Regions from separate parts of the Paenibacillus polymyxa M1 genome, predicted to be linked through region 3. Evidence: a T-box and tRNA genes for the amino acid it is inferred to sense, from the RefSeq annotation. Region 3 holds a T-box; the other regions hold tRNA genes.
The links. The T-box of region 3 lies ahead of metG (methionine--tRNA ligase). A T-box ahead of a tRNA ligase gene usually reads a tRNA of that ligase, here a tRNA-Met.
Positions count from the first base shown of each region.

Region 1: it has a tRNA-Met gene. The T-box ahead of metG (methionine--tRNA ligase) is inferred to sense a tRNA for this amino acid. The anticodon was not compared.
Region 2: it has a tRNA-Met gene. The T-box ahead of metG (methionine--tRNA ligase) is inferred to sense a tRNA for this amino acid. The anticodon was not compared.
Region 4: it has a tRNA-Met gene. The T-box ahead of metG (methionine--tRNA ligase) is inferred to sense a tRNA for this amino acid. The anticodon was not compared.

Region 1 covers NC_017542.1:457,668-465,263, reverse strand. Annotated here, with positions in the region: gene PPM_RS02065 (Crp/Fnr family transcriptional regulator) at 348-1,088, opposite strand; gene PPM_RS02060 (GAF domain-containing protein) at 1,387-1,836, shown strand; gene PPM_RS02055 (response regulator) at 1,980-2,633, shown strand; gene PPM_RS02050 (PAS domain-containing sensor histidine kinase) at 2,626-3,729, shown strand; tRNA gene PPM_RS02045 (tRNA-Gly) at 3,934-4,004, opposite strand; tRNA gene PPM_RS02040 (tRNA-Pro) at 4,014-4,087, opposite strand; tRNA gene PPM_RS02035 (tRNA-Arg) at 4,110-4,186, opposite strand; tRNA gene PPM_RS02030 (tRNA-Cys) at 4,213-4,283, opposite strand; tRNA gene PPM_RS02025 (tRNA-Gly) at 4,294-4,368, opposite strand; tRNA gene PPM_RS02020 (tRNA-Leu) at 4,375-4,462, opposite strand; tRNA gene PPM_RS02015 (tRNA-Lys) at 4,478-4,553, opposite strand; tRNA gene PPM_RS02010 (tRNA-Gln) at 4,558-4,632, opposite strand; tRNA gene PPM_RS02005 (tRNA-His) at 4,651-4,723, opposite strand; tRNA gene PPM_RS02000 (tRNA-Tyr) at 4,740-4,825, opposite strand; tRNA gene PPM_RS01995 (tRNA-Thr) at 4,831-4,906, opposite strand; tRNA gene PPM_RS01990 (tRNA-Phe) at 4,932-5,004, opposite strand; tRNA gene PPM_RS01985 (tRNA-Asp) at 5,055-5,131, opposite strand; tRNA gene PPM_RS01980 (tRNA-Met) at 5,157-5,230, opposite strand; tRNA gene PPM_RS01975 (tRNA-Val) at 5,241-5,316, opposite strand; tRNA gene PPM_RS01970 (tRNA-Glu) at 5,323-5,394, opposite strand; tRNA gene PPM_RS01965 (tRNA-Ser) at 5,426-5,517, opposite strand; tRNA gene PPM_RS01960 (tRNA-Met) at 5,521-5,594, opposite strand; tRNA gene PPM_RS01955 (tRNA-Asn) at 5,629-5,704, opposite strand; tRNA gene PPM_RS01950 (tRNA-Ala) at 5,709-5,784, opposite strand; tRNA gene PPM_RS01945 (tRNA-Ile) at 5,807-5,883, opposite strand; rRNA gene rrf (5S ribosomal RNA) at 5,918-6,034, opposite strand; rRNA gene PPM_RS01935 (23S ribosomal RNA) at 6,112-7,596, opposite strand, start outside.
Region 2 covers NC_017542.1:580,992-588,587, reverse strand. Annotated here, with positions in the region: gene PPM_RS02615 (nitroreductase family protein) at 101-727, opposite strand; gene PPM_RS02610 (disulfide oxidoreductase) at 958-1,434, shown strand; gene PPM_RS02605 (CcdC family protein) at 1,599-2,096, shown strand; gene PPM_RS02600 (glycoside hydrolase family 26 protein) at 2,327-3,289, opposite strand; tRNA gene PPM_RS02595 (tRNA-Gly) at 4,423-4,493, opposite strand; tRNA gene PPM_RS02590 (tRNA-Pro) at 4,501-4,577, opposite strand; tRNA gene PPM_RS02585 (tRNA-Leu) at 4,585-4,664, opposite strand; tRNA gene PPM_RS02580 (tRNA-Arg) at 4,677-4,753, opposite strand; tRNA gene PPM_RS02575 (tRNA-Gly) at 4,759-4,833, opposite strand; tRNA gene PPM_RS02570 (tRNA-Leu) at 4,844-4,924, opposite strand; tRNA gene PPM_RS02565 (tRNA-Lys) at 4,937-5,012, opposite strand; tRNA gene PPM_RS02560 (tRNA-Gln) at 5,017-5,091, opposite strand; tRNA gene PPM_RS02555 (tRNA-Tyr) at 5,194-5,279, opposite strand; tRNA gene PPM_RS02550 (tRNA-Thr) at 5,284-5,359, opposite strand; tRNA gene PPM_RS02545 (tRNA-Asp) at 5,373-5,449, opposite strand; tRNA gene PPM_RS02540 (tRNA-Met) at 5,475-5,548, opposite strand; tRNA gene PPM_RS02535 (tRNA-Val) at 5,578-5,653, opposite strand; tRNA gene PPM_RS02530 (tRNA-Glu) at 5,663-5,734, opposite strand; tRNA gene PPM_RS02525 (tRNA-Ser) at 5,754-5,845, opposite strand; tRNA gene PPM_RS02520 (tRNA-Asn) at 5,849-5,924, opposite strand; tRNA gene PPM_RS02515 (tRNA-Ala) at 5,929-6,004, opposite strand; rRNA gene rrf (5S ribosomal RNA) at 6,087-6,203, opposite strand; rRNA gene PPM_RS02505 (23S ribosomal RNA) at 6,282-7,596, opposite strand, start outside.
Region 3 covers NC_017542.1:3,525,047-3,532,642, forward strand. Annotated here, with positions in the region: gene splB (spore photoproduct lyase) at 246-1,310, shown strand; gene PPM_RS15925 (cytochrome c biogenesis CcdA family protein) at 1,303-2,019, opposite strand; gene metG (methionine--tRNA ligase) at 2,189-4,207, opposite strand; T-box leader at 4,312-4,581, opposite strand; gene yidD (membrane protein insertion efficiency factor YidD) at 4,619-4,909, opposite strand; gene PPM_RS15940 (Fur family transcriptional regulator) at 4,911-5,402, opposite strand; gene PPM_RS15945 (copper amine oxidase N-terminal domain-containing protein) at 5,658-7,596, opposite strand, start outside.
Region 4 covers NC_017542.1:4,834,420-4,842,015, reverse strand. Annotated here, with positions in the region: rRNA gene PPM_RS21920 (23S ribosomal RNA) at 1-1,676, shown strand, start outside; tRNA gene PPM_RS21915 (tRNA-Asn) at 1,742-1,817, shown strand; tRNA gene PPM_RS21910 (tRNA-Ser) at 1,821-1,912, shown strand; tRNA gene PPM_RS21905 (tRNA-Glu) at 1,930-2,001, shown strand; tRNA gene PPM_RS21900 (tRNA-Val) at 2,060-2,135, shown strand; tRNA gene PPM_RS21895 (tRNA-Met) at 2,161-2,237, shown strand; tRNA gene PPM_RS21890 (tRNA-Asp) at 2,253-2,329, shown strand; tRNA gene PPM_RS21885 (tRNA-Phe) at 2,365-2,437, shown strand; tRNA gene PPM_RS21880 (tRNA-Thr) at 2,460-2,535, shown strand; tRNA gene PPM_RS21875 (tRNA-Tyr) at 2,540-2,625, shown strand; tRNA gene PPM_RS21870 (tRNA-Trp) at 2,633-2,706, shown strand; tRNA gene PPM_RS21865 (tRNA-His) at 2,724-2,796, shown strand; tRNA gene PPM_RS21860 (tRNA-Gln) at 2,806-2,880, shown strand; tRNA gene PPM_RS21855 (tRNA-Gly) at 2,887-2,958, shown strand; tRNA gene PPM_RS21850 (tRNA-Cys) at 2,970-3,044, shown strand; tRNA gene PPM_RS21845 (tRNA-Leu) at 3,056-3,134, shown strand; gene PPM_RS21830 (MarR family transcriptional regulator) at 4,996-5,517, shown strand; gene sufC (Fe-S cluster assembly ATPase SufC) at 5,498-6,274, shown strand; gene sufD (Fe-S cluster assembly protein SufD) at 6,322-7,596, shown strand, end outside.

The DNA of each region.
Region 1 (7,596 bases), 2.8 Mb from region 3:
GTTCATTTCAAAAATGCAAGGTTTTTTTCTTCTTTTCGAAGATTGTTTCGCCCTAGTTATTCTTTTTCGAAACGGCTGTTTTATTGTCAGCTCAAATAATATACCATTTTCAACTACAGAATACAACTTGTAATATTTTACAAATATCCAATATCTAAATTTTATTTACTAATAGTCAGTTATTTCAACATGTACTACTTTTTAAAAAAACTATATCGTTGATTTGCCGCTAAACGCGTCGTCGATTTTTTGATATTTATAATACTCGTTCCTTTTATTCGCTTATTGTCAGAAGACTTACAATTAGACGGAGTCTTTTAGCCCCCCGCCTAACGATGCTCATCATTTTATAACCTACAAATCTCATGGGCACATTGGCCATACGAAGGACAACAGCACATGGCACGCAACACCTTTAGGTCATGAATAACGATTTTTCCGTCTCTCGTATCCAAGGTTCCCTGCTCTTTTAGCGAGCTCAGCATCCGATTCACACTTTCGCGCGTTGCTCCAATCATCTCGCCCAGTTCGGAGTGACTTAGCTTCATGTTCAGTAAAATGCCATCCTTCACAGCTACACCACATGTATTACTTGCACGGATCAGTGTAGACGCTAGTGCCCCCGTTTTACCATACAACAGTAAGTCCCGAAACCGTGATTGCATAATTCGTTGCTTCATTGCCATCCACTGTATGAACTGAAGCGCCATTTCCCCGTTCTTAGACAGGAGAGACTCCAGGTCCTTAACAAGCACGACACCTAACTCACACACATCGGCTGTTTCTGCAGTACAACTATACTCTTCCCCATCTATCCCACTAAACTCCCCGATCAAATCGCCTTGGTGCTGAATAGTCAGAATCAATTCTTTACCGTCTTCTGTCGATTTACGGAGTTTAACATGACCCGAATGTATATAATAAAGCTGCTCCGCATCATCACCCTCTCGAAAAAGCATAACGCCTGCCTTTACCTTCTTCCACGACATAATATCTTTTAACAGCTCAAAATGCTCTTCCGTCAGAAAAAGCTGAATCCCCGTGCGCTGCGTTTCGTCCCTAAACCGTTCCATACAAGTGGCTTGCATATTAGCGTCCTCCTCGTGTTTACCTGATATCTTTATCATAATGTTTTGATTCCTGGGTTGTTATCGGGAGAACACCTGATTTTGCACCTCCCTACTCCCTGATTTGCAGTGATAAATATCACTTCCAGGATTATCTAACGCCCCATTTATCGCCCCGCCTCTTATTGATTACCCAGTCTAATGAAAAGTCAGTGTTTCCTGCGCCTATAGATCAGGGGGTTCCCTGAATTACTTTTGTACCTGTCGGAATTACAATAAGTTAGAGCTACAGTTGGTTAAGATAAAGGATGTGTCTTCTATGCTACAAATAACGGATGAAATGCGAAATGAACTGAACCAGTTGCGAGATCATGTTCATGGGGATCTCACTGCACTTGCATTTATGTCCAGGTCAGGGGGTAAGTTGCATTGGTATTATGCCTCCGGCAGCCGAAACAATCGCTATCGCCTTATCTCTTTTAAAGTCGGTCATGGGATTGCCGGGATGGCTGTTCGTCTGGGGCGTACCGTAACCGTTAGCGCTTTAATATCAGGCAGTATACGTTTACGTCAAGAATGTGCGCTTATGCTGGCCGAACAGTTACATTCTGCAGTAGCCATTCCCTTTTCCAGTACAGGAGACTTGCCAAACGGTGTGCTACTTGTTGGTAACCGTGAAGTGAGAACATTCACCGAATCTGATGTAGCCAAGGCCACTCAAGTCGCTCATCGCCTTGGCCAGCTATGTGCTCTCCCTCTCACTCCATAGATTGATATTTGAAGAAAAATAAAATTATAAATATAAGTGGACATGAACAGCTCATCTAACTATCTCTGTTGATTGAAATCCCTAAAATTTGCTATGATTATGACAAAACGCACGGTTTTTTTACCGTTCGAGGGGATGACTAATTGATTCGTATACTAGTAGTGGATGATCATGTTGTCGTACGTTCTGGCCTCATGGCCCTATTGGACGGCAAAAACGGTATTAAGGTAGTAGGAGATGCCGCAGACGGGGATGAAGCAATCCGCAAAGCGGTGGAGCTACAACCTGATGTCGTGCTCATGGATTTTAGTATGCCACCTGGCAAAGATGGCCTCACGGCAACCACCGAATTAAAAAAACAGTTGCCGGATACAGAAGTGCTTATTTTAACGATGCATGATGATGAGGAATATCTGTTCCGAGCCATTCAAGCCGGAGCATCTGGATATATTTTAAAAAGTGCACCTCATGAGGAATTACTCGCTGCCATCCAGTCTGTGGCCGAAGGCAGTGCCTATCTATACCCCAATGCAACCAAACGCCTGATGAGTGAATATCTGGACAAAATCAAACAAGAGGGCATTGCCGGACCGTATGAATCCCTGTCTGAGCGGGAAAAAGAGATCCTATCATGGGTAGCCAAAGGATATGCCAACAAGGAAATTGCCGAACACCTGGTGATTAGCGTCAAAACCGTAGAGTCCCACAAAAGCAACCTTATGGAGAAGCTTAACTTGAAAACACGGCCTGAGTTGGTCAAATTTGCACTGAAAAAGGGGTTGCTCCATTATGAATGAACCTTCTAACCCTTTACTGCAGCCCGCCTTTGGGGAGTCAACCGATAAACTACTGAATGATTTGGAAATTCATATACCAGATTCTCCTTTTCTCCATGTACTGCGTAGTTCTCTCCACCAGCTATCCAATCTTAAATTTGCTCTAGATACATCTTCCATCGTTGCTCTGACCGATCATCGAGGAATTATTCAGTACGTAAACGATAAGTTCTGTGAGATTTCGCAATATAGTCGTGAAGAATTGATCGGGCAGGATCATCGTCTCATTAATTCGGGCTATCATACTCGAGCCTTCATGAAGAACCTGTGGACTACGATCCGTTCTGGTGAGGTATGGCAGGGAGAAATACGAAATCGTGCTAAAGATAACAGCTACTACTGGGTAAATACTACGATTGTTCCATTTATGGACGAGGAAGGTAAACCCTATCAGTACTTAGCGATCCGTAATGAAGTAACAAAATTAAAAAAAGTAGAGGCAGAGCTTCAGACCATGATGACGCAAGTCATGCAAATACAGGAGGAAGAGCGTAAACGCTTTTCAAGAGAGCTTCATGATGGGATTGGTCAAAGCCTGTTTTCACTTATTATTCAACTAGATAGCCAACTAGCTGAACAGCCCAGTGCTACTCTGGAAAATCTACGTACACAGGTAACTGATATCATTAAAGATGTTCGTGGCTTAGCGTGGGAACTTCGTCCCTCAGTTCTGGATGATTTGGGTGTCGTACCGGCCCTAAGAACTTATATTGAAAATTTCTGTTCGCATTACGGAATCGAAGTGCATTTTCAATGTACTTTACGTAAACGCCTTGATATCCGAAAAGAAATAGCAATCTATAGAATTGTACAAGAAGCACTGACGAATGTGGCTAAATACGCAGATGTAGCAGAAGCATACGTTGATGTAGAGGATCAAGACGAAATAATAAAAGTAACTATTCGGGATGAGGGTATGGGCTTCTCTGGAGAATCCAAAGGAGAGGGAGTTGGATTGTTCAGCATGGAAGAACGAGCTAGAGGAGTAGGCGGCTTCATGAGCATGACTTCTGCTCCAAATCAGGGAACCTCCATCCAACTAACCATTCCAGTGTAAAATCTGTGCACTAGATCAGTTATCGGTGTATCCCCATGCAGGAACAGGAGAGATACACCGATGGCAAGCACTAACAATAGCCATCACTTTGTGGAATCTATGGAATATAAATGTACAAAAAAAAGAGAGAGCTCTGTCCCCAGACAGGCTCTCTTTATTTATAAGGTGTCACCACTGAGGCAACAAGAATCCGCTATAGCAAAAAGCGGGTGATGGGAATCGAACCCACGCTACCAGCTTGGAAGGCTGGAGTTCTACCATTGAACTACACCCGCAAATCAGTATCGGGATGACACGATTTGAACATGCGACCCCCTGGTCCCAAACCAGGTGCTCTACCAAGCTGAGCTACATCCCGACATTATACATTTTTTAAGAAATGGCGCGCCCTGAGAGATTCGAACTCCCGGCCTTTTGATTCGTAGTCAAACGCTCTATCCAGCTGAGCTAAGGGCGCATATTAAATTCCATAATGAGCAGTTAAGGCGCCACCCAGATTTGAACTGGGGATGAAGCTTTTGCAGAGCTTTGCCTTACCACTTGGCTATGGCGCCGTATGGATAATGGAGCGGACGACGGGAATCGAACCCGCGACCCTCGCCTTGGCAAGGCGATGCTCTACCGCTGAGCCACGTCCGCAAAATATGGTGCGGTCGAGAGGACTCGAACCTCCACGGGGGGTTAGCCCACACGGACCTGAACCGTGCGCGTCTGCCAATTCCGCCACGACCGCAAAATAATTTATAAATGGTGAGCCATGAAGGACTCGAACCTTCGACACCCTGATTAAAAGTCAGGTGCTCTACCAACTGAGCTAATGGCTCTTAATGGCTGGGGATATAGGATTTGAACCTATGCATGACGGAGTCAAAGTCCGTTGCCTTACCGCTTGGCTAATCCCCATTAAATTAAGAATCAAAGGGCGGCCGATGGGGCTTGAACCCACGAATGCCGGAGTCACAGTCCGGTGCGTTAACCACTTCGCCACGACCGCCATATGATTATAAAACTGGTGGAGGATGATGGATTCGAACCACCGAACCCGTAAGGGAGCAGATTTACAGTCTGATGCGTTTGGCCACTTCGCTAATCCTCCAAAAATGGTGCCGGCGAGAGGACTTGAACCCCCAACCTACTGATTACAAGTCAGTTGCTCTACCAATTGAGCTACACCGGCACATTACCAATTCCCACTTGAAAGGTGGCTCGGGACGGAATCGAACCGCCGACACGAGGATTTTCAGTCCTCTGCTCTACCGACTGAGCTACCGAGCCATATTTAATTTTATAACTATACCATATAGTTCGTACTATATGCATTTAAATGGCGGAACTGACGGGATTCGAACCCGCGATCTCCTGCGTGACAGGCAGGCATGTTAGGCCTCTACACCACAGTTCCAGAGGCATTTCCAATAGGAAATTAATTGCGGGGGCAGGATTTGAACCTACGACCTTCGGGTTATGAGCCCGACGAGCTACCGAACTGCTCCACCCCGCGATATAAAATATGGTGGAGGCTGAGGGGATCGAACCCCCGACCCTCTGCTTGTAAGGCAGATGCTCTCCCAGCTGAGCTAAGCCTCCATATTATGACCCGTAGGGGATTCGAACCCCTGTTACCTCCGTGAAAGGGAGGTGTCTTAACCCCTTGACCAACGGGCCTTACAAAATGAATTCTGATTTAATAAATTTATGGCGGAGAGAGAGGGATTCGAACCCTCGCACCACTTTCGCAGTCTAACCCCTTAGCAGAGGGTCCCCTTATAGCCACTTGGGTATCTCTCCGAGTAGCGGCAGAGGGGATCGAACCCCCGACCTCACGGGTATGAACCGTACGCTCTAGCCAGCTGAGCTACGCCGCCACCTTATATATAAAATTCAGAAGTATTAAAAATATGGCTCCCCGAACAGGACTCGAACCTGTGACAACTCGATTAACAGTCGAGTGCTCTACCAACTGAGCTATCAGGGAATATTGGTGGAGCCAAGGGGGATCGAACCCCTGACCTCCTGCGTGCAAGGCAGGCGCTCTCCCAGCTGAGCTATAGCCCCATACTTTTAGTCAATCTAGAAATGGTGGGCCTTAGTGGACTCGAACCACCGACCTCACCCTTATCAGGGGTGCGCTCTAACCAGCTGAGCTAAAGGCCCTAATTTATAATTTTATCATCCTTTAAAGGACTTTGCTTGGCGGCGTCCTACTCTCCCAGGACCCTGCGGTCCAAGTACCATCGGCGCTGGAGGGCTTAACGGTCGTGTTCGGGATGGGTACGTGTGGAACCCCTCCGCTATCGCCACCAAACATGAATTTGCCTCGCAAATTCTAACTTCAAGGTTACACCCTGAAAACTGGATCCGAAACTTCCTTGCGTCTTATCTTAGGATAAGCCCTCGACCGATTAGTATTGGTCAGCTCCATGCATTACTGCACTTCCACCCCCAACCTATCTACCTCGTCGTCTTCAAGGGGTCTTACGTATTGGGAAATCTCATCTTGAGGGGGGCTTCACGCTTAGATGCTTTCAGCGCTTATCCCTTCCGTACATAGCTACCCAGCGGTGCTCCTGGCGGAACAACTGGTACACCAGCGGTACGTCCATCCCGGTCCTCTCGTACTAAGGACAGCTCCTCTCAAATTTCCTACGCCCACGACAGATAGGGACCGAACTGTCTCACGACGTTCTGAACCCAGCTCGCGTACCGCTTTAATGGGCGAACAGCCCAACCCTTGGGACCTACTTCAGCCCCAGGATGCGATGAGCCGACATCGAGGTGCCAAACCTCCCCGTCGATGTGGACTCTTGGGGGAGATAAGCCTGTTATCCCCAGGGTAGCTTTTATCCGTTGAGCGATGGCCCTTCCATGCGGTACCACCGGATCACTAAGCCCGACTTTCGTCCCTGCTCGACTTGTAGGTCTCGCAGTCAAGCTCCCTTCTGCCTTTGCACTCTTCGAATGATTTCCAACCATTCTGAGGGAACCTTGGGGCGCCTCCGTTACTCTTTAGGAGGCGACCGCCCCAGTCAAACTGCCCACCTGACACTGTCCTCGCACCGGATCACGGTACCAAGTTAGAACCTAGATACGATCAGGGTGGTATCCCAAGGATGCCTCCCTTCAAGCTGGCGCTCAAAGTTCTACGGCTCCCACCTATCCTGTACAGATCGTACCCAAATTCAATATCAAGCTGCAGTAAAGCTCCATGGGGTCTTTCCGTCTTGTCGCGGGTAACCTGCATCTTCACAGGTATTAAAATTTCACCGGATCTCTCGTTGAGACAGCGCCCAAGTCGTTACGCCATTCGTGCGGGTCAGAATTTACCTGACAAGGAATTTCGCTACCTTAGGACCGTTATAGTTACGGCCGCCGTTTACTGGGGCTTCGGTTCATAGCTTCGCTCCGAAGAGCTTACCACTCCCCTTAACCTTCCAGCACCGGGCAGGCGTCAGCCCGTATACTTCGCCTTGCGGCTTCGCACAGACCTGTGTTTTTGCTAAACAGTCGCTTGGGCCTTTTCACTGCGGCCCCCTCGGGCTATTCACCCTACCGAGGCACCCCTTCTCCCGAAGTTACGGGGTCATTTTGCCGAGTTCCTTAACGAGAGTTCTTCCGCGCGCCTTAGAATTCTCTTCTCGCCTACCTGTGTCGGTTTGCGGTACGGGCACCTTCTCCTGGCTAGAGGCTTTTCTTGGCAGTCTGAGATCATGACCTTCGCTACTATAATTTTCGCTCCCCATCACAGCCCAGCCTTAACGATGTGCGGATTTGCCTACACATCAGCCTCACTGCTTAGACGGACATCCATCAGTCCGCGTCACTACCCTACTGCGTCACCCCATTGCTCATCACGGATTACGGTGGTAC
Region 2 (7,596 bases), 2.9 Mb from region 3:
GTACGATACAAAAGGATTTTGACAGTTTAAAACGATGTAAAAAAGGGTGTTCCCCGCCACAAATGGTTGCAGGAACACCCTTTTATATTCACTATTTTTCTTAGAAGCTGCCTTTTACAACAACGTCAGACAGTGGGAAACGTCCTGATGGACGTGCTGGCACTTGTGCCTTACCTACACTAATGAGCATGGTTGGCAGGTATCGTGCTGGAATATTGAATTGCTCGATCAATTGTGCTGGAATAAATCCGCCCATTGCGCAAGTATCGTAGCCCAAAGATTTAGCAGCCAGCATAATGTTTTGTGCTGCAAGAGCAGAGTTCAGGATCGCTGCATCGCGAGCTACCTGCGGGTTTTGATAAGCACCATTGATTTGACCTACCAATGCGTCACGGATTTCCGCTGGCAATGCGCCTGCTTCTACCGCTTGATCATAAATGACAGCATTGCGGTTGGCTTCCAAATCACCCAGTACGGCAATCGTAACAGAGCTCTCTGCTACTTGACCTTGGTTGTAGGCGATAGGCAGCAATTTTTGTTTGTCCGCTTCACTTTCGATAACAAGGAATTTCCAATGTTGAAGGTTCCAAGCGGAAGGAGCTTCTACCGCGGCAGTCAAGATAGCTTCCAGATCTTCCTCTGGCATTTTAAAATCCTTTACATAGCTTTTTACCGCGTGTCTTTCACTAATAACAGATAAGGTTTCATTTTTCCGGCTGCTCGACATTCTGGGCACACTCCTAATTTCTTAATATATATCTTGAATCTTTATTAACTTCCCAAACTACTGCAATTATAAAAATGATAGTGAATGATGTCAATATGTTTAAGTATGACCCCGCACTCAAAATACAGTACAATACGGATAAAGACATGCATATCGGCAAATGCCTGCCGATGGGACAAGACACGATGAGTTCATACTGTTCTCATTTGAATTTAAAAAGGAGCGTTACTATGATCGGATCGTTTAAAAAAACGGATATTGCTTTATTTGCCGCGTGGGTAGTAGCTTGTGTGGCGACATTGGGCAGTCTGTATCTCAGCGAAATCTTGGGGTATGAGCCTTGTAAGCTGTGCTGGTTTCAGCGCATTCTAATGTATCCCCTGACCCTTCTGCTCGGAATCGCATATTTTCGAGGCGATACGAAAATACGTATTTACGTTATGCCATTAGCCGTCATCGGTGGTGCGATTTCGGCCTATCATTTTATTATTCAGCGCATCCATGCAGCCGCCAAAGCTGCCACACAAACTTCAACGGCCTGCGGCAGAGTGTCCTGTGAACAGGATTATTTGAACTGGTTGGATTTCATCACCATTCCGTTTCTCGCACTCATTGCTTTTATCCTTATTATTGCAGCGATGGTTTATATCATGCGCCAAGAGAAAAAATCAGCCGCAGGTGAGGTACAAGCACAAGAACTCGCATAAGATGAAAGAGACCCGATTATAGGGCCGGTTACCACCAAAAGGCGTATAATCCGCTTGCCGGAGGAAAGACTGTAACTAAATATATCCATTGCATATGTGCTATAATGTAAAAGGTTTGCAGTCTGTCCAATAACGCTTATATTCCTTATAGAGGGGGCCAGTCCATGTTTCATATCAGCACCCCATTGCTGCAATATGGCGCAACTTTCGGTATGATCTTAATCGCTATATCGGCTATTTTCATCCGTATGAAGACAGGTCATCGCCCGATTAATGCCAAAAAAATCATCATTCCTCCGCTCGGCATGAGCACCGGCTTTATGATGTTTGTGGTGCCAGAAGTACGGGTTCCCTGGCTTTGGGCGCTGGGCGCTTTTCTGATCGGCTGGTTTATTTTTTCCTACCCGTTGATCCGCAGCACCAAATTTGAGTTACAAGAAGGGCTGGTTTTCGTGCAACGCTCGCGCACCTTCTTTTTTATCCTGATCAGCCTGCTGATCGTCCGATTGCTGCTGCATGAATTTATTCAGCATTACATTACCATCCCGCAAACAGCAGGGCTATTTTTCATACTAGCCTTCGGGACGTTGTTACACTGGCGGCTCCGGATGTATTTTCAATATCGTCAGTTCATTCCGGAAGAGACGGAAGTCCGCATCTGACCAACCGATATTTAACGTGCATACTCGCATGTTGCTGTGTAGACCCAAAAGACCCGTTCTCCTAACAGGAGGTCGTGTCTTTTGGGTCTTTTTAGTCTATCAGGGGCCAATTCATTAAGGTGGTGCTTTTTGTTGTCGTTCTTGAAAACGTCTCACTCTCCCAAGGCTCTGCGGTCAGCTTGGGATTAACGCCTTGATGCCGTGCTGCCTGGACGCCGGGCGCTAGGCACTTACTGGGAGCTCTCCTTTGTAAACAGCACGCTGCCGTTTGTGTTATTCTGCGGGGCATAAGCGCCATCCCAGGTGATAAAGAAACTTGCTCCAGTGTAGACTTCATTCAGGGCGTTGTTCCAAAGCGAATAATCGAATTCCTTGAGCTGATTATTGTTGCGATCCACATGGTCGCCACCCACGGCTGGTCCAATTTCGCAAAAGCCGTAAGTTTTGCCAAGTCCTTTGATGTCATTGTAAGCCACCTTGATTTCATTGTCATTGGACGGATCATCGCTGTAAGCATCGATGCCAATCCATGTGACATAGCTAGAGCCGGGGTAATAAGCAGCCGCGTTAGCTCCTTTATTTGGGGCATAGACAAAATTGACGTTGGACATGCCATTGGTCGTCACGATGTAATTGTACAAATTGATGTACAGGTTCTTATAGTCTGTCGTATTCTTGTTTCCCCACCAGAACCAGCCTCCGTTCATTTCATGGAAGGGTCTGTAGTAAACGGGGGATGAGTTAAACTTTTGCAGACCGGTCACAACATTGTCAACCTGGGCCTTATAATTTTGTAGCCATGCGGGGCTGGACGAATTGATGGATGAAATGTCTGTATTGGCCAAGATATTAAAATCGGAATCAGACATTGGGGCGTTTACATTTCCACCCTGAGGATTGGGCATGTGGGTGGAAACGGTGACGATTTTCCCCAGGTCTTGGATGACGGAGGCGCTATTAGAGGTAATGGAGGCTGCATCGGTGCCCCCCTGGTTCCAGTTCAGCAGATCATAGGAGACAATGTCAGGGTTGTAGGTCCAGACAGGGCTGGTGTTTACACTTCCGTCATAGCCCAGGAACATGCCTGTATAGTTGATATTGCTCTCCGCGCCTGCCGTTATTGGTAGCGAGAATAATAGTGCAGCCCCGGTCAGGGCGCTGATCAAGCTCTTCGTTTTCTTGAATGAATTCATATTGGTTATCCTCCTAATGTTTATATCTTGCTGCTTGTAATCGCAAGGCTTATGGTCAATCACTTCATCCAGCAACTTTTATCATTCTTATTGTCCATAAACATAACCTCCGTTTTTCCTCAATTCTGAGTTCCGTAATGAGTCTTTTTTCTAGTACACCCCTCCTGTTCAATAAGACAATTCTGATTCGCAACCTACATATTTTTCGTTTTAGCGAGTTGATCTCCATTTGCCTAAAGGAATACACTTTTGCGACCCTCAATTATATCGACATCAAGGAAAAAGGTTGAAATAGTTCTATTAGATCAAAAATTAATTCAGATAACACTAAATAAACAAACTTTGCAAAGTGTGGTAGAGACTAAGTGTGTAATAAAGGTAATCTTTTTATTTCACTCTTATGAATTCAGATTCAAATTATTGCTATTTTTGGACTATATAGAAGATTCATAATCACACACTTAACGTATCCTGTTATCAGTAGCCTAGAAAATAAACACACGTGCAGAATAGTTAGCAACGGTGGATCACTAGCGTCTATTAGAACTAAACTGATCACTCTGAAAACATAGCGTTTATTTTCTTTAAAATGTTGGCTTGGCACTCATGAAACAAAAAAACCGATATTCGGCCTTTGGGCCAAATTCGGTTTTTAGAGGTGAAACTATTATTCCCCAGTTTCCTATTCTTCTTCCTGCGATTTATGTGGAATAATGTAATGCCATAACTCCGTTTCGTTCCAGCATTCGTACAACCAAACAACCAGGAAATGGTCTGGAAAAACTTGTACGTGCCAACTCTATTCAAAGTGGGACGGATCCAGAAAAATCAAATCTTCAGAGAAATCATACAACTACAATCGTGCTATCGAGTTAGGAGATTGGAGCTCCGAGCGACTTGAATTAGAAAAGGAGTTTTAAAATAGTGGGGCAAATAACGGGGCATGTTAGGTTAGTAAGGACGATGAGTAACCAGTCTGTGTAAATCCATGAAGTATAATAACAACTGCAGAACCATCATCGATTTAGACTATAATGTTCTAACTCTTGAGCTTTATTGATTAAGGACACGCTGGTTTTTAAAAGCACAAAAAAAAGAGATGGCATAAGCCGTCTCTTTTTTCATCTATATAAAGCGGGTGATGGGAATCGAACCCACGCTACCAGCTTGGAAGGCTGGAGTTCTACCATTGAACTACACCCGCAAAAAAATGGTCGGGATGACACGATTTGAACATGCGACCCCCTGGTCCCAAACCAGGTGCTCTACCAAGCTGAGCTACATCCCGAAATAGATGCCGGTGAGAGGACTCGAACCTCCACGGTTTCCCTCACGATTTTGAGTCGCGCGCGTCTGCCAATTCCGCCACACCGGCTTATGAAATTAATGGCGCGCCCTGAGAGATTCGAACTCCCGGCCTTTTGATTCGTAGTCAAACGCTCTATCCAGCTGAGCTAAGGGCGCAAATATGGAGCGGACGACGGGAATCGAACCCGCGACCCTCGCCTTGGCAAGGCGATGCTCTACCGCTGAGCCACGTCCGCAAAAACAATATGCGCGTGGAGGGACTTGAACCCCCACGTCAAAGACGCTAGATCCTAAGTCTAGTGCGTCTGCCAATTCCGCCACACGCGCATACAATGATAATGGTGAGCCATGAAGGACTCGAACCTTCGACACCCTGATTAAAAGTCAGGTGCTCTACCAACTGAGCTAATGGCTCTTAATGGCTGGGGATATAGGATTTGAACCTATGCATGACGGAGTCAAAGTCCGTTGCCTTACCGCTTGGCTAATCCCCATTATGTATTTAACAGGGCGATCAATGGGCCTTGGACCCACGAATGCCGTAGCCACAATTCGGTACGTTAATCCATTCGTCACGACCACCATAATAATAAAACTGGTGGAGGATGATGGATTCGAACCACCGAACCCGTAAGGGAGCAGATTTACAGTCTGATGCGTTTGGCCACTTCGCTAATCCTCCAAAATGGTGCCGGCGAGAGGACTTGAACCCCCAACCTACTGATTACAAGTCAGTTGCTCTACCAGTTGAGCTACACCGGCATATTAAGTTAAATGGCGGAACTGACGGGATTCGAACCCGCGATCTCCTGCGTGACAGGCAGGCATGTTAGGCCTCTACACCACAGTTCCAGAGGCATTTCCATCAGGAAATTAATTGCGGGGGCAGGATTTGAACCTACGACCTTCGGGTTATGAGCCCGACGAGCTACCGAACTGCTCCACCCCGCGACATTGAAGGTACTTCTCAATATTATTAATGGTGGAGGCTGAGGGGATCGAACCCCCGACCCTCTGCTTGTAAGGCAGATGCTCTCCCAGCTGAGCTAAGCCTCCATACTACTATGACCCGTAGGGGATTCGAACCCCTGTTACCTCCGTGAAAGGGAGGTGTCTTAACCCCTTGACCAACGGGCCACATATCTATTATAAGAGCTGGCGGAGAGAGAGGGATTCGAACCCTCGAGACGCTTTTGGCGCCTACACGATTTCCAATCGTGCTCCTTCGGCCAACTCGGACACCTCTCCATATGGCTCCCCGAACAGGACTCGAACCTGTGACAACTCGATTAACAGTCGAGTGCTCTACCAACTGAGCTATCAGGGAATATTGGTGGAGCCAAGGGGGATCGAACCCCTGACCTCCTGCGTGCAAGGCAGGCGCTCTCCCAGCTGAGCTATAGCCCCATCTTAGAAATAACCATTAAAATTCTGATTATGTAGAGGTTAGTCTTACAGGCGAAAAAAAATCCCCAGAGAAGGGGCTTATGCTTGGCGGCGTCCTACTCTCCCAGGACCCTGCGGTCCAAGTACCATCGGCGCTGGAGGGCTTAACGGTCGTGTTCGGGATGGGTACGTGTGGAACCCCTCCGCTATCGCCACCAAACATGAATTTGCCTCGCAAATTCTAACTTCAAGGTTACACCCTGAAAACTGGATCCGAAACTTCATTGCGCCTTATCTTTAGGATAAGCCCTCGACCGATTAGTATTGGTCAGCTCCATGCATTACTGCACTTCCACCCCCAACCTATCTACCTCGTCGTCTTCAAGGGGTCTTACATACTGGGAAATCTCATCTTGAGGGGGGCTTCACGCTTAGATGCTTTCAGCGCTTATCCCTTCCGTACATAGCTACCCAGCGGTGCTCCTGGCGGAACAACTGGTACACCAGCGGTACGTCCATCCCGGTCCTCTCGTACTAAGGACAGCTCCTCTCAAATTTCCTACGCCCACGACAGATAGGGACCGAACTGTCTCACGACGTTCTGAACCCAGCTCGCGTACCGCTTTAATGGGCGAACAGCCCAACCCTTGGGACCTACTTCAGCCCCAGGATGCGATGAGCCGACATCGAGGTGCCAAACCTCCCCGTCGATGTGGACTCTTGGGGGAGATAAGCCTGTTATCCCCAGGGTAGCTTTTATCCGTTGAGCGATGGCCCTTCCATGCGGTACCACCGGATCACTAAGCCCGACTTTCGTCCCTGCTCGACTTGTAGGTCTCGCAGTCAAGCTCCCTTCTGCCTTTGCACTCTTCGAATGATTTCCAACCATTCTGAGGGAACCTTGGGGCGCCTCCGTTACTCTTTAGGAGGCGACCGCCCCAGTCAAACTGCCCACCTGACACTGTCCTCGTACCGGATCACGGTACCAAGTTAGAACCTAGATACGATCAGGGTGGTATCCCAAGGATGCCTCCTCTCAAGCTGGCGCTCAAGATTCAACGGCTCCCACCTATCCTGTACAGATCGTACCCAAATTCAATATCAAGCTGCAGTAAAGCTCCATGGGGTCTTTCCGTCTTGTCGCGGGTAACCTGCATCTTCACAGGTATTAAAATTTCACCGGATCTCTCGTTGAGACAGCGCCCAAGTCGTTACGCCATTCGTGCGGGTCAGAATTTACCTGACAAGGAATTTCGCTACCTTAGGACCGTTATAGTTACGGCCGCCGTTTACTGGGGCTTCGGTTCATAGCTTCGCTCCGAAGAGCTTACCACTCCCCTTAACCTTCCAGCACCGGGCAGGCGTCAGCCCGTATACTTCGCCTTGCGGCTTCGCACAGACCTGTGTTTTTGCTAAACAGTCGCTTGGGCCTTTTCACTGCGGCCCCCTCGGGCTATTCACCCTACCGAGGCACCCCTTCTCCCGAAGTTACGGGGTCATTTTGCCGAGTTCCTTAACGAGAGTTCTTCCGCGCGCCTTAGAATTCTCTTCTCGCCTACCTGTGTCGGTTTGCGGTACGGGCACCTTCTCCTGGCTAGAGGCTTTTCTTGGCA
Region 3 (7,596 bases):
CCTCTTTTCTGTTATTGAACGGGCGCTTACCGCCTTCATTTCCTGCATTAAACCTACTATGTAATGATACATGTTATCATCGCTCATTGGCAAGTCTCGTCCCTCCACTCACATCTATTGCCACGATTTGTTCAATTTAAGCAGGGTACACTAATGTTGTCGCCCCTGTCTCGTTGCTTTCTGCGGATATACTTTAGAGTTGGACACCAGAGCACAGAGGATTTATTTCGAAAGGAGCGTTAGCCATGTCTACGCTTGAGCGTACTCCTGTCCAAACCAGAGGAACCAAGCCATTCATGCCTGATCTGGTGTTTTTTGAGCCAGACGCACTAAATTATCCCAAAGGCCAGCGTATTATGGATTGGGTCAAAGCTAAGGATATTCCGTATCGTATGACGACCTCTCACAACCGAATTACCAATTTACCAGGTGAAACTGAAGTTGAAAAGTACCGAATGGCAAAAAAGACACTGGTTGTCGGAATCCGTAAAACATTAACTTTTGACCAATCCAAACCCTCTGCCGAATATGCCATCCCTATTTCGACCGGCTGCATGGGGCACTGTCACTACTGTTATTTACAAACAACCTTGGGAGCGAAACCTTATATTCGCATCTATGTCAACACTGACGATATCATATCAGCAGCTAAAGGCTATATCGAGGAGCGAGTGCCTGAAATTACTCGTTTTGAAGCAGCTTGTACCTCTGATCCGGTTGGTTTGGAGCATATCACCGAATCGCTTGGAGACTTGATTCGTTTCATGGCAGATGAGGAATTTGGCCGACTTCGTTTTGTTACTAAATATCATCATGTGGATCCATTGCTGGATATTAAACATAATGGTCATACTCGCATCCGCTTTAGCATTAATTCCGATTATGTTATTAAACAGTTTGAACCTGCAACTTCGCGCTTCGAGGAACGTATTGAAGCAGCGGGCAAAATCGCACGGGCCGGTTATCCGCTGGGATTCATCATTGCACCCATCATTTGGTATGACGGCTGGGAAGCAGGTTACGGAGAGCTGCTGCGTAGATTGGGAGAAACCTTGCCCCAGCATGCTACAAAGGATCTGACATTCGAACTAATTCAGCATCGCTTTACCAAAACATCCAAAGCGGTTATCGAGAAGCGTTACCCGAAAACCAAACTGGAAATGGACATAGAGAAACGTAAGAAAAAATGGGGCCGCTGGGGACAGAATAAATATGTTTATCCTGATGAACAGCAAAATGCACTGCGGGAATTTATTACTGAACGCATTTTTGAACATTTTCCTTTAAGTCGTATTGAATATTTCACATAACTAGCATCCAATCCGGGGTAATCCGTTGTAAAAAAAGCGTTACATCTGTCATATGATCCGTTACCAACAAAACGCCGGTGATCACAAGTAACATGCCACCTATTTGGAGAAGTATGGAAGTATAACGGGACGATAACTTAACAGAGCCTGCCAGCAAAGCCAATATAAAAAACGGAATCGCAAAACCAAGCGCGTAGCCAGTAATCAACTTGAACCACATGTGATGCTCTACCGCTGCCAAAGCGATAATAGCTGTTAGCATAGGACCGATACAGGGGGACCAGCCTGCCGCGAACCCAATTCCGATTACAAAGGAACCGGCGTATCCGGCAGGCTTCCATGTCCAGCGCAGCTTATGCTCTCTCATTAGAAACAATGGACGGACGAAACCAAGAGATACCAGACCCATGAGTATAATAAGCAGCCCTGCTACGATTCTTAGCGTATCCCCATAATTGGCAAACCATTCTCCAAGTAACCCGACACTTGCCCCCAGTGAATAGAAAACAACCGAAAAGCCTAATACAAAAGCAAGTGTGTGCCCCATGGTACGATAGCGAATTTCTGCCTTGTGCCGTCCTTCAGCCAGTTCACGTGCCGACATTCCTGTTATATACGATAAATATGATGGATATAGTGGCAAGCAGCACGGTGAAAAAAAAGAAACCAGTCCGGCAACGATGGCCAACCCGGCGTTGACATCTGACATCATTATTTCCTCCCACCTGTCTTAGTGAACACGCAGAGCAGATACAAGCCCTGCCTACTAAAACATACGTATAGACAGAGAAAAATATGATGCAAGCCAAAAAGCGTATGCCTGGGGAGAATAACACCCAAGCATACGCTTTTTACGTTCTTTTATTTTACATAGCCTCTTATTTTACAATTGCACCATTCGGCATACCTTCCGGTACAGTGGCCAATGTAAGCTGATCCCCATGTGATGCTGCCAAAATCATACCCTGCGACAGCTCACCCCGAAGTTTTACTGGCTTAAGATTTGTGACACAGATCACCTTGCGTCCAATCATATCTTCAGGTGTATAAAATTTCGCAATTCCCGATACCACCTGCCGCTGCTCATAGCCAAGATCGAGCTGTAGCTTTAACAGTTTATCAGCCTTCTTCACAGGCTCACAGGCGACAACCTGAGCAACGCGCAGCTCTACCTTGGCAAAATCCTCAATGCCAATCTCTTCTTTCGCCTCTGGTGCTTCCTGGCTCGCCTTAGATGCATTCAGCGGTTGAGCTTGTGTCGCAGCTTCCTCCGGTTTCTTACCTCCAGTCATTGCTTCTACAATAAAAGCAACCTCTTGCTCAGAGTCCAGACGAGGGAAGATCGGATTCCCTTTAACCAACTGCGTTCCTTCTGGAATACGCCCAAATTGCTTACCGCTATCCCATGTAGTCAGCTCTCCTTGACGAATACCGAGTTGTTCCCAAATTTGGTGAGGCGCACGTGTCAAGAAAGGCTGAAGTAAAATGGAAGCAATACGCAAGCTTTCTACCAAATGCACCATAACAGATGCCAATTCGCTACGTTTTTCCTCATCCTTAGCCAGATTCCACGGTTGAGTCTCGTCAATATACTTGTTGCTGCGGCTAATAAATTGGCTAATCGCCGTTAAAGCCACGGAAAATTCCATATTTTCCATAGCTTCTTCAACTTTACTATAAGTCGATGTCGCCATATCTACCAAAGCTGCGTCGAATGAGGTAACATTGGCTTCATAAGCGGGAACTTTACCGTCAAAATATTTGTCTACCATCGCTACAGTACGATTCAACAAGTTGCCCAGATCATTGGCCAAATCTGAATTTACACGATCTACAAAACTTTCAGGTGTGAATGTTCCATCCGCTCCAAATGGCACCTCGCGCAGCAAGTAGTACCGAAGTTGATCCAGACCATAACGGTCAATCAACGTTACCGGGTCTACCACATTGCCTTTAGATTTCGACATTTTACCATCTTTCATGAGTAACCAACCATGTGCAAATACTTTTTTAGGCAACGGAAGATCCAGTGCCATCAGCATGATTGGCCAATATATCGTGTGGAACCGTACAATCTCTTTACCTACGATATGCACATTTGCTGGCCAAAATTTATCGTACAGCTCAGTATTAGAAGAGCCATACCCCAAGGCTGTGATGTAGTTGGAAAGTGCGTCAATCCACACGTATACGACATGCTTCGGGTCCCCCTTAACCTTAACTCCCCAATCAAACGTTGTACGGGAAACAGCCAGATCCTCTAGCCCCGGCTTGATGAAGTTGTTAATCATTTCTTTTTTCCGGGATTCCGGTTGGATAAACTGCGGGTTCTCTTCATAAAATTGCAGCAACCGATCAGCATACTTGCTCATGCGGAAAAAGTAGCTCTCTTCCTTGACTAGTTCTACAGGGTGTCCACTATCTGGGCTCTTACCTCCAGTGACATTGCCTTCAGCGTCCTTCACTACGTCAACGAGTTGAGTTTCTGTGTAGTAAGTCTCGTCAGGAATGCTGTACCAACCTTCATATTCTCCCTTGTAAATATCGCCTTGTTTTAATAAACGATCAAAGATTTCCTGTACGACAGCCTTATGACGTTCCTCCGTAGTACGGATAAAATCGTCATTGGAAATGTCAAGCTTCCGCCACAGGTCTTGGATACCTGCCACAATGTCATCTACGAAACGTTGCGGCGTTTTCCCAGCTGCACTTGCCTTTTGCTCAATCTTCTGACCATGCTCATCCGTTCCTGTCAAATAACGAACCTCATAGCCCCGTAGCCTCTTATAGCGAGCCATCGCATCACCCGCTACCGTCGTGTAGGCATGACCTATATGTAGCTTGTCACTGGGATAATAGATCGGTGTTGTAATGTAAAATGTGTTCTCACTAGACATGTATGTTCCTCCTGTTTTGTTCACGGCTGCAAAAGATTTGCTACCATGATAGGTACTCCAATTCATGAATTAGACACAAATTGGCACAAAAAAGACCCCCGTCCCTATGGGACGAGAGTCACCTCACGCGTTACCACCCAAATTCCCTGTACCTTCGCAGAATACAGGCTTCACCGGTCACATCTGACCGCCCATTAACGCTGGATCACGCCTCCTCCTTACGATTGCCTCTTGAACACAGCTTCACTATGGCAAATACGCTCGAAAAAGGTTCCTCCAGGACCATATTCAGGCTTCACTCCAGACCGGTTTTCAGCTAACTCCGGCTCTCTGTACTGGACGACTTACCTTACTCATCCCTTCACAGGAAAACAATATTAACCAAAATATAACCAAATCGGCACGGCGCTGTCAAGTCAGACCCTTCTCGGTATGGGTAGCCAAACGATCTTTGTCAGACTTATCTACCCCCTTTTTTGCAGGAGGGACCAAATCTACGCCGCCGGGATGAAATGGATGGCATTTAGCTATACGCTTTGCAGCCAGCCATGAGCCTTTGAGTGCACCATGCACTTCTACCGCCTCCAGCGCGTACGCCGAACACGTCGGATAGAACCTGCAGGTAGCAGGTTTTAATGGTGAAATGTAAGCACGATAAAACTGAATCGGAGCCTGTACCACTCTACGTGTGGTGATTTTCATTTCAGTAGCCTCCGTGGCTGTGAGTGTGACTGCTCGTCTGTCTGAAACCCCCATCCGAATTACTTTCAGTATGCCCATTCTTCTGCTGGCAGTCTTTGCAATAACCAAAAATTTCAAACTTATGCTCGACGATTTGGAATTGATCTGTCGGATCTGTCATTTGCATTGGACAAAAAGAAATCGGCAATGTTTTCTGACAACTCAAGCAAATCATATGGTGGTGGTGGTGATGTTCATTACAGCTCACCTTGAACTTCATTCCATCCTCAAAAGATACCTGCTCCAGTACACCCAATTCCTGCATTACACGCAGATTGCGATAAACTGTATCAAAGCTAAGTCCGCTGTACTTCTTACCCATATATTCATAAACGTCTTTGGGGGACAGATACCCTTCATTCTCGGAAAATAACGTGGCCAACGTCTTGCGCTGATCTGTAATACGCAGCCCTTGAGCGGACATCGTTGCGATAATCTCATCCTTTGTCAGCATGCGTTTCACCCTCCCCTGTCTATAGTTTCAGGTTTTCTGATGCAGGCTTAGGCTTGCATCTATTCATTATACCACGATTAAAGTCAATATTATAAGAGATATTCGTGCTACTCATAAGAAAAAGACGTTCTCCAGTGCTGCAACCAAGTTCGCAACGGGAGAACGCCTATATTCTGCAAGTGACGTCGACTTTTAAAACGGTGAATGATGAGACTCAAGTGGTCTAAGCCGGTAAACAGCACCGGTTATTTCAAATTAATTTTTAATAGCTGGTAAAGGCATAACTACTACGGAAACTGGAAGATTACTACCAGCAGCTGCAGTGAAATACATCTCTACACTTTCCTCAATATGACCTGTACGATACAGTACACTCATTTCATTCGGAGCCCATACAGAACCATTTGTCGGTATACCCACAACCTGATTGTTAACCATCGCATAGCCGGAATATTCGCCTCCCCGCGGGTTAAACGTAATCAGTGAATATGGCGCTACATGGTCCAACTTAACCTTATATACAACACCAAAGTTACCGGCATTGGAAGCAGAAGAACCGTCCAGACCGTCGGTACCAATCAGGTTCGGGTCTACCTTATTATCACCAAGAACGATACGTTGAGCTGTTTTACCAACCTCTTCGGTATAATTGAGTGAAATATCCGAATTTGCGTACGTTCCACGGTTATGAATACCGTCCTTAGGCAGTTTTGCCAGAGTAGGCAACGCAGTCAACGGATCTACATTAGCATCTAGCACAACTACCGTGTATTGAATAGGTTGATCCGTGTACAGATCGGATAACAAAGAAATAACTTGTTTTTGCTTGATTTTTTGCGCGTTCAAATCTTGTAAAATAACACGGCTCTCACCCGGATTTAGAACTGTGCTGGAATGCTTGCTTCCATCCAACATAGATTGAAAGTACCTTTGAATCGAAACTTTACCCGCAGCTGTGGCAAACTCAGATGGTCCAGCAAAACCGGAATTTTCGACATTTATATTGGTAGGCGTGATATTGTTGTTGGTCGCAATCACGTACATCTTTACATCTCGACCCGTTTCATTGACATGATGGACAAGAATACGCGTACTGCCTGATCCTGTTTCCTGATACACGATACCATCCTGGAACACACGCTCTGGGCTGTTAGCACGGATCAATAGACGTGGGGAAGAAGTACTTGTCACTGGAATAGTAGCCATAGCAGGCACCTGACTGCCATCTACACTGTATTTATCACCATATGGCGTGAAAATTTTATTGAAATCATCTTCGTTGTACAGCAGTTCATTCGTAATTTTAATTGTTTCACTTTTGGTACCTGTTGCGCCATGCTTATCAGTCACGGTCAGTGTAATGGTTACATCACCTGGCTGGAAGAAGGCAAGTTTCTTGTTCTCCCAATCACGCTTAGTGATAGCATTCTCGTCGTCAGTACTCAGGTCGGTAATGGTGATTTTTTCACCCATCTTGTACTCTTTTTTATCTGTTGTAAACAGAGCCACTGGCGGCTGGTTTGGCGGTCTTACTGTAATTGTTACTGAGTAAGGATCACTCCAGTTCCCAGCAGAGTCAAGAACGGAATAGGTAACTACATATGTACCCGGCTCCTGAAATACGTCCTGCTTACCTTCCCAACGTTGGTTCACAATCGGAAGACCTGTAGGAGAAGATTCCTTAGTCAAATACGTAACTTGAGTTTCGCCCGCATAGATATCTTTTTGCTGAACCGTAAAAGAAGCTTTTGGTTTTTGATTCAAATCCATGATAACTTGTTTAGTTGTATTATTCACAGTATAAGGAATATTTAAGGCCTGTGTAATCGAGGTCAACGGTACCATAAATACGTTCTTTTGTTGGAAAGCCGGTCCCTTCATTTGTCTAGCTTCACCGTTAACCGTATAAACCTTGCTGTCTGTTTTGAAACGCAGGACATTTGTTCCTTGGGTGATTACGGTTTCTTTAGTGGCAGTGTCATAGCTAAACTGCAATCCGACACGACTGACAAGAGAACGGATAGCTACATAGGAAACTCCGTCTTTGACTGTCATCGGCTGAGTTGCTGTATATACCTGTCCGTTTTGTTCCATTTTAGCACTGTTCAAATACAAAATCAGTTGATTCGCATTCATGGATGTTGGAGCTCCACCAGGATTGGTAATCGTTCCGTCTCCACCGTATACATCATTG
Region 4 (7,596 bases), 1.3 Mb from region 3:
GGGTTGAAGGTGTACCGGAAGGAGCGCTGGACTGCATTCAAGTGAGAATGCCGGTATGAGTAACGAAAAGATCTGTGAGAATCAGATCCGCCGAAAGCCTAAGGGTTCCTGAGGAAGGTTCGTCCGCTCAGGGTAAGTCGGGACCTAAGGCGAGGCCGATAGGCGTAGTCGAAGGACAACAGGTAGAAATTCCTGTACCACCGTAATCCGTGATGAGCAATGGGGTGACGCAGTAGGGTAGTGACGCGGACTGATGGATGTCCGTCTAAGCAGTGAGGCTGGTGTGTAGGCAAATCCGCGCATCGTAAGGCTGGGCTGTGATGGGGAGCGAAAATTATAGTAGCGAAGGTCATGATCTCAGACTGCCAAGAAAAGCCTCTAGCCAGGAGAAGGTGCCCGTACCGCAAACCGACACAGGTAGGCGAGAAGAGAATTCTAAGGCGCGCGGAAGAACTCTCGTTAAGGAACTCGGCAAAATGACCCCGTAACTTCGGGAGAAGGGGTGCCTCGGTAGGGTGAATAGCCCGAGGGGGCCGCAGTGAAAAGGCCCAAGCGACTGTTTAGCAAAAACACAGGTCTGTGCGAAGCCGCAAGGCGAAGTATACGGGCTGACGCCTGCCCGGTGCTGGAAGGTTAAGGGGAGTGGTAAGCCTTCGGGCGAAGCTATGAACCGAAGCCCCAGTAAACGGCGGCCGTAACTATAACGGTCCTAAGGTAGCGAAATTCCTTGTCAGGTAAATTCTGACCCGCACGAATGGCGTAACGACTTGGGCGCTGTCTCAACGAGAGATCCGGTGAAATTTTAATACCTGTGAAGATGCAGGTTACCCGCGACAAGACGGAAAGACCCCATGGAGCTTTACTGCAGCTTGATATTGAATTTGGGTACGATCTGTACAGGATAGGTGGGAGCCGTAGAACTTTGAGCGCCAGCTTGAAGGGAGGCATCCTTGGGATACCACCCTGATCGTATCTAGGTTCTAACTTGGTACCGTGATCCGGTACGAGGACAGTGTCAGGTGGGCAGTTTGACTGGGGCGGTCGCCTCCTAAAGAGTAACGGAGGCGCCCCAAGGTTCCCTCAGAATGGTTGGAAATCATTCGAAGAGTGCAAAGGCAGAAGGGAGCTTGACTGCGAGACCTACAAGTCGAGCAGGGACGAAAGTCGGGCTTAGTGATCCGGTGGTACCGCATGGAAGGGCCATCGCTCAACGGATAAAAGCTACCCTGGGGATAACAGGCTTATCTCCCCCAAGAGTCCACATCGACGGGGAGGTTTGGCACCTCGATGTCGGCTCATCGCATCCTGGGGCTGAAGTAGGTCCCAAGGGTTGGGCTGTTCGCCCATTAAAGCGGTACGCGAGCTGGGTTCAGAACGTCGTGAGACAGTTCGGTCCCTATCTGTCGTGGGCGTAGGAAATTTGAGAGGAGCTGTCCTTAGTACGAGAGGACCGGGATGGACGTACCGCTGGTGTACCAGTTGTTCTGCCAGGAGCACCGCTGGGTAGCTATGTACGGAAGGGATAAGCGCTGAAAGCATCTAAGCGTGAAGCCCCCCTCAAGATGAGATTTCCCAGTATGTAAGACCCCTTGAAGACGACGAGGTAGATAGGTTGGGGGTGGAAGTGCAGTAATGCATGGAGCTGACCAATACTAATCGGTCGAGGGCTTATCCTAAGATAAAGCGCAATGAAGTTTCGGATCCAGTTTTCAGGGTGTAACCTTGAAACAAGTGTTAATATTCCCTGATAGCTCAGTTGGTAGAGCACTCGACTGTTAATCGAGTTGTCACAGGTTCGAGTCCTGTTCGGGGAGCCATATGGAGAGGTGTCCGAGTTGGCCGAAGGAGCACGATTGGAAATCGTGTAGGCGCCAAAAGCGTCTCGAGGGTTCGAATCCCTCTCTCTCCGCCAGAATTATTCTATAGCATGGCCCGTTGGTCAAGGGGTTAAGACACCTCCCTTTCACGGAGGTAACAGGGGTTCGAATCCCCTACGGGTCATAAAAAAAAGTTGCATTAAAAAGTTTGTTATGGTATAATATGAGAAGTGTTCCGTTGAGGAGGCTTAGCTCAGCTGGGAGAGCATCTGCCTTACAAGCAGAGGGTCGGGGGTTCGATCCCCTCAGCCTCCACCATTTGAAAATAAATACTTATTATTGTCGCGGGGTGGAGCAGTTCGGTAGCTCGTCGGGCTCATAACCCGAAGGTCGCAGGTTCAAATCCTGCCCCCGCAACCAATTTAAATCTATTATGGAACTGTGGTGTAGAGGCCTAACATGCCTGCCTGTCACGCAGGAGATCGCGGGTTCGAATCCCGTCAGTTCCGCCATTTAATGTATTACTTGATAAAGGGTCTTATTGTGAGGCTCGGTAGCTCAGTCGGTAGAGCAGAGGACTGAAAATCCTCGTGTCGGCGGTTCGATTCCGTCCCGAGCCACTTTTAATTGAATAGTTTTTGTGCCGGTGTAGCTCAATTGGTAGAGCAACTGACTTGTAATCAGTAGGTTGGGGGTTCAAGTCCTCTCGCCGGCACCATTTTGGAGGATTAGCGAAGTGGCCAAACGCATCAGACTGTAAATCTGCTCCCTTACGGGTTCGGTGGTTCGAATCCATCATCCTCCACCAGTTTTATAGGGGCATAGTTTAAAGGTAGAACAACGGTCTCCAAAACCGTTGGTGTGGGTTCAATTCCTGCTGCCCCTGCCATACAATTATTACTTGCGGCGGTCGTGGCGAAGTGGTTAACGCACCGGACTGTGACTCCGGCATTCGTGGGTTCAAGCCCCATCGGCCGCCCTTTCTTATTGGGGATTAGCCAAGCGGTAAGGCAACGGACTTTGACTCCGTCATGCATAGGTTCAAATCCTATATCCCCAGCCATCTTATGCGGACGTGGCTCAGCGGTAGAGCATCGCCTTGCCAAGGCGAGGGTCGCGGGTTCGATTCCCGTCGTCCGCTTTTTATACTCTGGCGCCATAGCCAAGTGGTAAGGCAAAGCTCTGCAAAAGCTTTATTCCCCAGTTCAAATCTGGGTGGCGCCTCCATAATTAAATATGCCGGCGTGGCGGAATGGCAGACGCGCTCGACTCAAAATCGAGTGGGAAACCGTGGAGGTTCGAGTCCTCTCGCCGGTATTAACTAAAAGAGTTCATTAGAGACATTCTCTAGTGAGCTTTTTTTATTTGAGCTTTAGTACCCCACTCATTGTTTGAGCTGAATGAGTTGTATTCCATATGCGAATAAATATTTGCCGTTGTTGCATAATCGCTGTGGCCTAACCATTCCTGAAACTTCTTTCATGCTTACCCCTAATACATCTACATAAATATACTCCAGGTATTCAAGACAATAAGAATTGTCAGAAGATAAGCGATAGAATTCCTGTTATTCCTTCATACGAATCAGAAGCTCATAGAACGTGTCCATCAGTAGCAGTATATGGCGACTGGCTTTATTCTTGGTTCGGTCCTTTTCAAGTTCAATATATCTACTATTCTAACTGCCCGATGTGGCGGTATGTTTAATATTAATAGTCCAATTTAATAAATCAATAGCCGACCATTTTAATCCTAGGACCTCGCTTCGGCTTAGCCCATAAAAGGCAGCCAGGATAACGGAAAGCTCAATTCTTTCGCCTCGGATTACTGCGAGGAGTTGATTCAGCTCCTCGGCATTGTAGAAGCTCACGACGTAATTGTTCTTTTTTGGGCTTTCAACTAAGTCAGGGAGATTCGCCACAATCAGCTTTATTTTCATGGCATACTGAAGGGCTCTGCAATGTTCGCGTGATAATGAATAACGGTATTGGCGCTGACACCTTGCACATTCATTTCATGGGAATACAAGTTCTGAAAATCCTCTGTAGTTAAATCATCAAGCAATACATCCCTTTCTCTCGGAAAAAGGATCTACGTGGCCTTTTAAGTGTCGGAATAGGAGATATAGGAGATAAGCCCGATGCTGTTTTTCATCATCTCTAGCCATCGAAGCATAAAGTCTGCGAACAGCCTTTTGCTATTAACGAATGGAGTAGCTGCTTTTACTCTTACGCATATCTTCGTTTTCAACCGCGAGTGCTTGTCCTTCCATATGATAATTCTTCCTGGCTTCCTGAAGCAAGATTTCGGTTCTTTTCTTGGTTCCTTTTATCTTAAGCCCCGTGGGGATCCATTTTGGTTATCGTTTACCATTCTCATCTTTACAGTTAGGCGGATGTCCCGTTGTGCTTTCTCCTCTTCCAACAACCCCAGAGGGTGAACCCGATCCTTTTTCAAATACCGGTTGAGCTTCGGAATGGATTTGCTACAAAAGTGGTAGCTGAATCCGCCGATGGATTGCTTTAGCGCCCAGAAGGTGTTTGATTTTGAAGCGGGCGGTATAAAGTTCGATAATCTAGATCGCCTCCAGTGTCAGATCGGTGCGGGTTAGAATGGAGCATCGCCTGTTCGGATTCACCAGCAAAAACCACAGTTTTTGCTATACTCTTTGACCCCATAACATATCCAGACACAGGTAACTGACGGATTATTCATTGCCATACATGCTCACGATAGCGTACTCAAACGCGGCGATACGGCTTTAAAACAGCTCGGCCAAGCACCACCTTTGTCCTCTTTTTACGATAGCGACCCTGGCCTGTGGCAGGTGTACCATGACGTTCAATAGGCCACGGTATTGGACTTGGCTTCGGTTACCAGAACCATCCGGGTGCTGCCGAATGGGTTCCATTGATCAATCCTCGCAAAGCAGGATTGATCAGAGGTATACAAGACCATTTCTGGGACGTGCCATAGTCAAAACACAGCATGAGGCCGATGACAATGACAACAAACCCATGAAAAACGCCTCCAAAATTGCGTCACATTTAACACAATTGATATTGATTATCAATATCAATTGTGTTAATATAATTTTGTTTACTAGTGAACAAAATATAATCTAATGGTGACACTGAACTTGATCTGCAACTACTACAAGAGAGGGGAGATTGGGAAATTGGAGTTTCAAAATCATTTTAAAGGTCATCTTTACGAGCAATATATTAAAATGCTACATCTGAATGAGCTGTATACTGAACAAGAAATTAACTCGTTTCGGCAACAGGCTAGAAAGTACCAGATTGACATGCTCTCCAATAATATTACTAGTGTACACGTTATTGATTGCATTGGTGATTATGAACCGATAAATCATACCGGGATTGTGGAGAAGATGGGGTTGTCCAAAGCTAGCATTACTAAAATTAGTGCAAAGCTGCTGGAAATGGGCTTCATTATGAGAAGCCAACTGAACAGCAATCGTAAGGAGATTTACTTTAGTTTAACGGATAAGGGAAGACACGTTTATCATTTGCATAAAGAACTGCACAAAGAAAAAGAAGAAAGATTTTACCAATTCATTGAATCCTATTCAGAGGTTGAGCTGCAGACTATTGGAAAATTTATGAGTGATTTGGTGGCGCGTGCCGAAGAATACTCCGAAGGGAAGTTTAAGATAAATGACGACATTAAAGATTGAGAAATTAAGATCCAAGATTGAAGGGAAAGAAATTTTAAAAGGGCTCACACTGGAGATTCATGGCGGAGAGATTCATGCGATTATGGGGCCTAATGGGACGGGAAAAAGTACATTGGCTTCAGCTTTAATGGGCCATCCCAAATATGAGGTTACTGGCGGTAAGGTGACATTGGACAATGAAGACCTTCTGGAGATGGAGGTGGATGAGCGTGCCCAGGCAGGTTTGTTCCTCGCTATGCAATACCCAAGTGAAATTGCTGGCGTGACCAACTCGGATTTTCTCAGAACTGCCATCAATGCACGGCGTGAAGAAGGTGATGAGATATCCTTAATCCGTTTTATCCGTGAAATGGAGAGCAAAATGAAGGGGCTGGAGATGAACCCGGAATTTATGCATCGTTATTTGAATGAGGGATTCTCTGGCGGTGAAAAAAAGCGGAATGAGATTTTGCAAATGATGCTGCTTGAACCCAAGTTTGTGATCCTGGATGAAGTGGACTCAGGGCTTGATATTGATGCACTGCGTATTGTGGCCAATGGCGTAAATGAGATGCGCAGCCCGGATAGAGGCTTTTTAATCATCACCCATTATCAACGACTGTTGAATTATATTACCCCGGATTTTGTGCATGTCATGATGCAAGGCCGGATAGTTAAATCTGGCGGTCCGGAGCTTGCCCACCGTTTGGAGGCTGAAGGGTACGATTGGGTGAAGGAGGAACTTGGGATTACGGATGAGACGGTAAGTGAAGCTTAAAAGCCGGAGAGGAGGAACAGCACGTGGATATACAAGCTAGAGTTTCAATGAATGTGGACGATTTACGCGCATGGTCAAGCGCTAAGGATGAACCTCGTTGGCTGATTGAACGCCGCGTTCACGCACTCGAACTGGCAGGGACGCTGGAGTTGCCTAAAGTGGAGAAAATCAATCTTGAAAAATGGGATATCTACGAAAGTGGAGATTACAAAGCTGAGAATGCGTGGTCTAGTTTGGAGGAAGCGCCGGAGGTTGTTCGAGGTTTGGTTGCTTCTCCGGTGAAAGGCGGACTAATCGTTCAGTTCAACTCGGATGTAGTGTATACGAAATTGTCCGAGAGCTTAGCCGCCCAGGGAGTCATTTTAACGGATCTGCATACTGCGGCAAATGAGCACGAGGAGCTGGTTCAACGTTATCTCTTTCAGGCAGTGAAGCCGGAAGAACATCGTTTATCTGCTGCACACAGTGCCTTATGGAGTGGTGGCGTTTTTCTATATGTCCCAGACGGTGTAGAGGTTGAAGCACCTATTCAAGCGATCTTTATTAACGATACAAGCGGTGTGTGTTTTGCTCCTCACGTCTTAATTGTGGCAGGGAGCAACAGCAAGATTACTTATGTGGATAATTGTGTATCGAGTCGTGATGATGTCAAGGTATTGCATAACAGTGTGACGGAGGTCTTCGCGGGGGCGGGCTCAAAGGTGCAAGTAGCTTCGGTTCATCAGCTTGCTGCAACTACAACAGATTTCACCCAGCGACGGGCGGTCGTTCTTGCTGATGGGGGTGTGGAGTGGATTATCGGTGAGATGAACAATGGTTATACCGCCAGCGATACCAAGACTTTGCTACAAGGCAACGGGGCGGTCTCCGACAATAAGGTGATTGCTATTGGCACGGGCAATCAAAAATCGAGCTATACAACTCAAGCTCAGCATTTTGGCAGAAGCTCGGTAAGCCAGATGATTACGCGTGCAGTCATGCTTGAAGAAGCTACGGCCATTATCAACGGCATTACAAAGATTGAAAAAGGTGCAACCCATTGTGATGGTCAGCAAACAGAACGCGTGCTTATGCTAAGTCCTAAAGCTCGCGGCGATGCCAATCCGATCCTGCTGATAGATGAGGATGATGTAACCGCGGGTCATGCTGCATCCGTGGGGCAAGTAAATGCAGAGCAATTCTATTATCTGATGTCGCGCGGGATATCACGGAGTGAAGCCGAACATCTTGTTATTTTTGGATTTCTCGCTCCTGTCATTTCGGAGATCCCGCTGGAAGGTGTTCGCAGTCGCCTAAAAGATTTAGTGGAAAGCAAACTCGGC